2 regions of the Mesobacillus boroniphilus genome follow, and region 2 is predicted to be linked to the other one. Evidence: riboswitches for the same ligand, from Rfam matches in the RefSeq annotation. Region 2 holds a riboswitch; the other holds the start of a gene.
What was found. Region 2 has a riboswitch for FMN ahead of ribD (bifunctional diaminohydroxyphosphoribosylaminopyrimidine deaminase/5-amino-6-(5-phosphoribosylamino)uracil reductase RibD). Riboswitches for the same ligand answer to the same signal wherever they lie in the genome.

Region 1 (4,215 bases), on a different contig from region 2:
TTTCTTGCTGCCCTGGACGGAAATCCTCGAATTTAAAATACTTTTTTAAATATCTTTTTAACTCCATTCCATATCACCATATTTAGCCAGAACAAGCCTGATTTCAAAATAGGAGGCATCAGTCACTTGTTCCTTGATTTGCTTTAACTTTTTTGCAGAATTTCGCTGTGCAGCCTGAAGGATTCTTTCCTTTTTGTTTTGAAGGATATAGCCGTCTATATTGAATTCCTTGATGGAAAGAGCAATTTCCACAACATGATCTTCAATAGTGCTTTGTTTTAGGTTACGGGCAGCGGAAATTTCTTCCAAGTTATAACCTTTCTGCATTAATTTATATGTCTTGTCCGTTGATATTGTCAACGGTACGTTTCGCTCTGCCTTTTTGATCAATCCATTCAGTAGTGGGTAGGCCTGCTCATTCTCCAGGACCCTGTCAAACATTGCATGCAAGCAATTTAAGAATTCGAAATGATAACGCGCCGGTTCCAGCCCGGTGAACTCAGCAGCCTGCATAGTCGTCAATCCAATTTTCTTAAAACCTGTCAACCTTAAAACAACCAATTCAGGTCTCGTTTTTTCATTATTAAGTGCAGATATAAGCTCACCATAAAGCCTTTCTGCCAGCTTATATCGATCTTCATTTTGTTGCTTGATGTATTGTTTAACCCAAATAAGGGTTTCTCGCTTATTCCTTACTGGTATAAAGGACCTTTCATGGTTGATTAAATTTGAACTCACCTGGATAAGCAGTGTCAACCTTTCCCAAAAGTAATCCGTTACCTGATGATATTTCCAGCCATTCAGATATTCAGGAAAACTATATTCAGATAACCCCAGGTTCAGGGTTTCTTCGCCCTTTTCCGTTAATATTACCTTTTTTTCTGCTATTTCCTCTACCAGCTCCCTGTGCTGGAGCCTGTTAATCATTTTTTCGAGTCCATCCCGGGTAACTGAGGGGTATGTATGAAAATATGGGGTGATTTTATATAAGTGCGCGTCCTGAATCGTCTGCGAAGAACGCTTGCCCTGAAAAAGATGAAATAACGAATAAATGGTTCTTTCGCCATTGATTCTCTTCAATATAGACAATACGACTGTCTCTAAATATTTTATCCCCATCAAATCACCCTTGAATGAAAAATTAAGCAAAGGGCACTATAATATTCGGCGCCCACTATAGCAGAAAAATAATACAACATTATTTTAACATGAAAATATCTAGTAAAATGTTTTATTTTCAACGAAAAAACCATTCAATGCCTTGTGTGATAAGCATTCTCAATACTTTTTTTATTGAAATGTTGACGATACAGTTTTACAATAGATATGAGGAATACGTTTTCACTATTTGGTGAAAACGCCATATTATTGTTAAACACTTGGGAGGAATTATATCATGGCTAAGTACACAATTGTTGACAAAGAAACTTGTATTGCATGCGGAGCTTGCGGTGCAGCAGCTCCAGATATCTACGATTACGACGATGAAGGCATCGCATTCGTAACACTTGATGAAAACGAAGGTATCGTTGAGATTCCTGATGTATTAATTGACGACATGATGGATGCATTCGAAGGTTGCCCAACTGACTCAATTAAAGTTGCAGATGAGCCATTTAACGGAGATGCAATGAAGTTCGAATAAAGATAGTACATAATTCCCGCTTGTAAGCGGGAATTTTTTTATGGTTTTTATAAATCTTGAATTTATAAAAACCATAAAACAGTATCCAGCTCCCTTTTTATCAGGAGCAGCCAGTCATTTAACCACCTATAAAATTCAAAAAAAGCAACGGTGCAGGCCGTTGCTTTTGTATACGATCTCATATTAGTTTATGCACTTTTGAATGTTTGCTGTCTTTCAATCCAAGTTTTCATCCTTGTGAAGATCAGCATGAATATAACAGACATCAATATGCCTTTTACAAAATTAAATGGTAAAATTCCGGCAACAATCATGGCTCGCGCATCCGCTCCAGACATTGCTGGCATGTTCAAGAACAATGTGTATGCAGGTAGGAATACGTAGTAGTTAAGGACACTCATCAGGATTGCCATACTAGCTGTCCCAGCCACTAAAGCAAATGTCATCCCCTTATTGGTTTTCATCCGCTGATAAATATAGTACGTTGGCAGTATGAATAAAACCCCTGCAGCAAAATTGGCAGCATGGCCTACTGGAACACCAGTATCACTGCCTGTCATGAAATAATCAAGTGTATTCTTCAAGAATTCTACTAAAATACCTGCTGCCGGACCAAAAATCAACGCAGCAATCAATGCAGGAATATCGCTGAAGTCGACCATTAAGAATTTTGGAAACGGTGGCAGCGGAAAATTCAGCAGCATCAATACATAAGAGATACTGCTCAGCATACCAATTGAAACCATTGCTTTTACACTAATTTTTTTCATTTTCCCTCTCTCCTTATAGAGATCCATCTCACATAAAGAAGAAAGATTCAGCATTCACATACCCGTAACAAATAAAACCCTCAAGTGCTAAGCTTGAGGGAGACTTGTGAAAGGCATGCTTAATAAACGTTCAAAACCTGCATTTTTTGAACGTCTGCAGAACCTCCATCTTCTCCCATCCAGACTATACTGTCGGCTTTGGAATCGCACCAAATCCTGCCCTTACAGGCTCGCGGGCTTAGAGAAAAAATTCTCATTACCGCCGATCGGGAATTTCACCCTGCCCCGAAGATAGACCATATTTAATTTAACAAGTTTATTATACTGAAAAAAAGATAATTTGTGAAGGTGTATGCTTGTGACGATTTTTTGACTACGATGAGAGTTTAATTCTATTTTATTCATAAAACCCTTATGATTGTAAAATAAATCTCTGCTAAATTCGGAATAACAGAATATATTTAGTATTAATCAATAGATTATGACAACGCTTACATTCTATTCGTGAACGATTTTGCAGTTTGACAAAAGAATATTCGTCTTGTAAAATAATCAGAAAATTGTTTCTTTTAAGGAGTGAAATCTGGATGTTTCAAGTTCTTGCCGCAGATTCGATAAAAGAAGAAGGTTTACAGCCATTATTAGAACAGCCTGATATTCAGTTACATATCGGGAGCATAGATTCTGAAAATATCGATATACAAAAGATAGATGCTCTTCTCGTCAGAAGTGCCACGAAAGTCACCTCTGAGCTTCTAGACAGAATGCCCTCCTTAAAAATCGTTGGTCGCGCAGGTGTTGGGGTGGATAATATCGATATAGCTGAAGCGACTAAAAGAGGAATCATCGTGGTAAATGCTCCAGATGGGAATACGATTTCCACTGCAGAACATACCTTTGCGATGATGGCGGCACTTATGAGGAACATTCCACAGGCACACTCCACTGTTAAAAAAGGGGAATGGAAAAGAAATCAGTTTATTGGAAATGAACTATACGGAAAAACATTAGGAATCATCGGGTTAGGGAGAATTGGTTCTGAGCTTGCAAAAAGGGCGAGGGCTTTCGGAATGTCTGTGAAGGTCTACGACCCATTCCTGACCAAGGAGCGCGCCGAGATTTTAGGCGTTCAATTATCCACTTTCGACGAGGTCCTTGCCGAAGCGGATATCATTACCGTCCATACTCCTCTAACAAAAGAAACAAAGGGACTGCTAAATGAAAGAACCTTGAGCCAAACGAAAAAAGGAGTTTATCTGCTGAACTGCGCAAGAGGCGGAATCATAGACGAAATGGCTCTAGCCCATTTTATTGAGAATGGACATGTCGCAGGTGCTGCATTGGACGTATTTGAAGTTGAACCCCCTGGCGACCACCCTTTATTGAAACTTGATTCAGTCATCGTTACCCCTCATCTAGGAGCTTCAACAAAAGAAGCGCAGTTGAATGTTGCTACCCAGGTCGCCCGTGAAATCCGGACTTTCTTTGATGATAAACCCGTAGCCAACTCGATTAATCTCCCAGCTATGTCTAAAGAAATCTATGAGAAAATCCAACCCTTTCACCAGCTGGCAAAAGAAATGGGCAAAATTGTTTCGGAATGCCACAACAAAGGGATCAGCGAGCTGACAGCCACCTATTCAGGCACTGCCGCTGAACTGGAGACCTCTTTTTTAACAAAAGCACTGCTTGCAGGCTTTTTCGAAAACCGTATTGATATAAAGGTTAACGAAGTGAACGCAATCCATATTGCAAAAGAACGAGGGATTATCGTCGGGGAAAAAGTGACAGGAAATTCGT
Region 2 (4,215 bases):
CCTGGAGCTTATACGCACGCAGCTTGTTCATCAGGCCGATGCCTCTGCCTTCCTGGCGCATGTACAGAAGGACACCTCGCCCTTCCTTGTTAATCTGGTTTAATGCTGCATGGAGCTGCGGACCGCAATCACAGCGGAAAGAGCCGAACACATCACCAGTCAGGCATTCAGAGTGGACCCTTACAAGAACCGGTTCATCAGGGTCAATTTCCCCCTTTACAAGTGCTATATGTTCTTTGTCATCTACTACATTTGAATAACCGATTGCCTTGAAAATACCGAATTCTGTAGGAAGATTGATTTCAACCTCTCTGTTGATCAACTGATCCTTCCGGTTGCGGTATTCAATAAGATCTTTTATCGTAATCATTTTCAAATCGAACTGGTCGGCAATCTTGCGGAGCTCTGGGACTCGAGCCATTGTCCCATCTTCATTCATGATTTCGCAGATGACCCCGGCAGGCTTGGCACCGCTTAATTTAGCCAGATCCACAGCCGCCTCTGTATGACCGGCTCTCCTTAGTACTCCGCCCTTCTTGGCAACAAGCGGAAAAATATGTCCAGGCCTTTTAAAATCAGCAGCCTTTGACTCTGGATCCAGCATGCTTAATACAGTTGCCGAGCGCTCGAAAGCGGAAATCCCGGTTGTTGAATACTTATGGTCAATGCTGACGGTAAAAGCCGTGCCGTGTGGATCCGTATTCCGGGATACCATCGGAATTAAATCAAGCTTCTGGGCTAAATCCTGTTCAATTGGTACACAGATCAATCCCCGGCCGTGCGTTGCCATGAAATTGATAACATCCGGTGTTGCCTTGTCCGCCAGCGCGACAAAATCACCTTCATTCTCACGGTCTTCATCGTCACAAACGATGACTACATTTCCCTGCATGAGTTCATATATAGCCTCTTCAATCGGATCAAACATTTTCATCACCCTCACATAAACCCATTATCCTCTAAGAATTGGGCTGTAATATTGTTTCCTCGTTTTGGGGCTGTCGGAAACTGGTTACTCAAAAAGTGCCCTACATACTTGCCGATCATGTCACATTCGATGTTGACGATATCGCCTGTCCCCTTGAACCCTAATACCGTATCGGAAAGGGTAAGCGGAATTAGCGATAGAGTTAGACTTTCTTCTGAGATCCCAAATACAGTCAGGCTCGTCCCGTCAACAGCGACAGAGCCTTTCATGATGACATATTTCAGCAATTCAGGGTCAGCTTGAATTTCATAGTAAATCGCATTCTCAATTTGCTTTTTCCCTATAATGGTTCCGACTCCATCCACATGGCCGGCAACAAAGTGGCCGCCAAACCGTCCGCCCGCTGCCATCGCTCTTTCCAAATTCACCTTCGAGCCTCTTTTGACAGTTTTCAAACTGGATGCTTTGACCGTTTCCGGCATAACGTCAACCGTAAATCGATTTTCTGTAAATGAGGTGACGGTCAAGCATACCCCGTTTACAGCAATACTGTCTCCCAGATGGACATCTGTCAGGACTTTTTTTGCGTCAATTGTCAGGACAAATGACTCGCCACTATGCTGAATATTCGCGACCGTCCCAATTTCTTCAATAATACCTGTAAACATACAAACCTCCTTTTAGACCGGCTCAGAGATGATCCGAATATCCCGGCCAATTTGTTTTACATCAATAATTTCCAAAGAAACTGTATCCTCAAGCTGGGCAATGCCTTCGCCTCCATATGCAGCCGGAGCATTTTTCCCGCCGAGCAGCTTTGGAGCGATATACGTAATCACCTGCTGGAAGGCTTTTTCTTTTAAAAAGCTGCCATGCACCTCGGCTCCGCCTTCTACGTAGACAGAAGTAATACCCCGTTCACCCAGTTTCTTCAGCATGTCTTTGATCCCGACTTTGTCAGTCTCCAGCTTGATTATTTCTATACCCAGCTCTGTAAATTGTTCTTCACTTTCAGGCTTTGCGTTTGCACCTGTCACAATAATTGTCTCAGCAGCCTGGTCATTGACAATTCCCGATTCCAAAGGTGTCCTGAGGTTAGAATCCAGAATCACCCGTATTGGGTTTTTTCCGCCAGTTTCCAGTCTTGTCGTCAGACTTGGATTGTCTCTAATGACAGTATTAACACCAACCAAAATGGCATCATGTACATGGCGAAATTGATGGACATCCTTTCTTGCTTCTGCCCCGGTTATCCATTTACTTTCCCCGGTAACAGTTGCGATTTTGCCGTCAAGGCTGGTCGCAGACTTCAAGGTCACATATGGGAGCCCCGTGCTTATGTAATGGAAAAATACTTTATTAAGAGCAGAGGCTTCTTCCTCCATTAATCCAACTTGGACATCTATGCCTGCCTCCAGCATCTTTTTCACCCCTGCTCCGCCAACAAGCGGATTCGGATCGACCGAAGCGACAAATACTCTCTTGATGCCTGACTCTATAACCAAATTCGAACATGGCGGCGTTTTTCCGAAATGGCTGCATGGCTCGAGGGTCACATACAGTATGGCGCCTTCGGCCTTTTCACCTGCCATTCGAATCGCGTGGACCTCAGCATGCGGCTCACCCGCCTTCAAATGGGCACCCATGCCAATGATCTGACCGTCTTTTACAAGAACAGCGCCAACCTGCGGATTAGGTGAGGTTTGACCTTCAGTCGCACTGGCCAGATTGATGGCTAGTGCCATATAGTCCCGGTCGTTCATCCTGCTTCCTCCTTCCTTAAAATAGTAGTTTCCCTTCGGGTTTTTACGAAAAAATAAAAAGACCCCGAAACAAGATTGCTTCGGGGTCCTAAAAAAGGCAATGGCTAATTAGAGGGTTAAAAAAGGGCATACTTATCCCATTCTTTTAATCCTCGTTTTTTTCCTTCTCCCATCCAGACTTTAACTGTCGGCCCTGGAGTTTCACCAGATCCACCGTTTAACAAATGTTAACCGGGTCACGGACTAAGAAGCATGGCTTCATCACCGCCGGTTGGGAATTTCACCCGACCCCGAAGGAATGTATTAAGTTAGTGTCATTATACAGAACATTAAGTTAAATGAAAAACAAAACAACCTTTTATTTTTTCATCAACTTCTCAATCGTTGTCAAAAGCTCATCAATTACTTCATTGTCGCCATCATGAATTCGTTCGACGATGCATGATTTCATATGCCCTTCAAGGAGGAGTTTTGCCACGCTGTTCAAAGCTGCCTGTGTTGCGGAAATTTGTGTGATGACATCATCACAATACGTATCTCTTTCAATCAGGCCTTTGATCCCGCGAATTTGTCCTTCTATCCGATTCAATCTCGTCACGAGATTCTTTTTCGTTTTTTCAGAATGATGGCTCTTTCGTTCTGATGAGCAGCAGTTGTCACCACAATCAGACGGGTTCACTTCGGGCTCTAAAATGTCCATCTAAAAACCCCCTTTTAGCTTTTATACTTATTTTATCATACCCCCTAATAGTACCTATCATAAAACCTATTTTTTCTTAATAAAAACAAAATACACCCTACGAATCAGGGTGTAGTACATTACATGCTAAATTTGACTATTCTCACTCCTAGTTTGCCCGATCAACAGAAGCTCTCTTGAAATCCCTGCCGCAAACATGCTGCCAGCGAGCACCGCCAATGTTCCGTACAGAGGGTCAGTCACCTTCGAAAAAATCAGTTGTGCATAGAAGTAAAATCCTGCTCCGATGGCTAGAATGAGTAAAGTATTCCAAAAGTATCGGTACATTTTTTTCCCTCCTGAACCTTATATTTATTTAAACATTATCATAGACTCTACTAGTTGGTTATTGGGAAAATCCCTGTCGAATACAGTTGAGAAATGAAAGGAATGAACAAAAAAATTGAAACAAAAAACTACAATAATCACCGTATTCTTATTTGTTATCATCTTAGCCATCATTCCGTTTTTTCATACAGAGGAACCACCAGCCAAGGCAGTTGAGCCTAGTGGTGACCTGTCAGCAGAAATCAGTAAACTGTTAGAAATTGAGCCAGTCCTTGATGGTGCTTTGGCTGGGATCAGCATCAGATCTGCGGAAGATGGAAAACTGTTATACGAGCATATCGGGGACACTCGCTTGCAGCCAGCCTCTGTGCTGAAATTGTTCACCGCCGCGACGGCGCTGTCCGTATTAGGGGATGAATATCGCTTTACAACTGAAGTGTTGGCAGATGGAAAAATTGACGGCGGAACGCTAGCCGGTGACATTTATCTAAAAGGAA

Region 1: it holds a riboswitch for FMN, as region 2 does, so the genes downstream of both, DYI25_RS09865 (ECF transporter S component) here and ribD (bifunctional diaminohydroxyphosphoribosylaminopyrimidine deaminase/5-amino-6-(5-phosphoribosylamino)uracil reductase RibD) in region 2, are expected to answer to the same signal.

The regions. Positions count from the first base shown of each region.
Region 1 is NZ_QTKX01000001.1:1,922,730-1,926,944, forward strand. It holds gene DYI25_RS09850 (RecQ family ATP-dependent DNA helicase) at 1-67, opposite strand, end outside; gene DYI25_RS09855 (helix-turn-helix domain-containing protein) at 58-1,119, opposite strand; gene DYI25_RS09860 (ferredoxin) at 1,397-1,645, shown strand; gene DYI25_RS09865 (ECF transporter S component) at 1,834-2,415, opposite strand; FMN riboswitch at 2,579-2,712, opposite strand; gene serA (phosphoglycerate dehydrogenase) at 3,003-4,215, shown strand, end outside.
Region 2 is NZ_QTKX01000002.1:840,704-844,918, reverse strand. It holds gene DYI25_RS17000 (bifunctional 3,4-dihydroxy-2-butanone-4-phosphate synthase/GTP cyclohydrolase II) at 1-928, opposite strand, end outside; gene ribE (riboflavin synthase) at 940-1,596, opposite strand; gene ribD (bifunctional diaminohydroxyphosphoribosylaminopyrimidine deaminase/5-amino-6-(5-phosphoribosylamino)uracil reductase RibD) at 1,609-2,691, opposite strand; FMN riboswitch at 2,849-2,993, opposite strand; gene DYI25_RS16985 (metal-sensitive transcriptional regulator) at 3,050-3,391, opposite strand; gene DYI25_RS16980 (hypothetical protein) at 3,518-3,718, opposite strand; gene dacB (D-alanyl-D-alanine carboxypeptidase/D-alanyl-D-alanine endopeptidase) at 3,834-4,215, shown strand, end outside.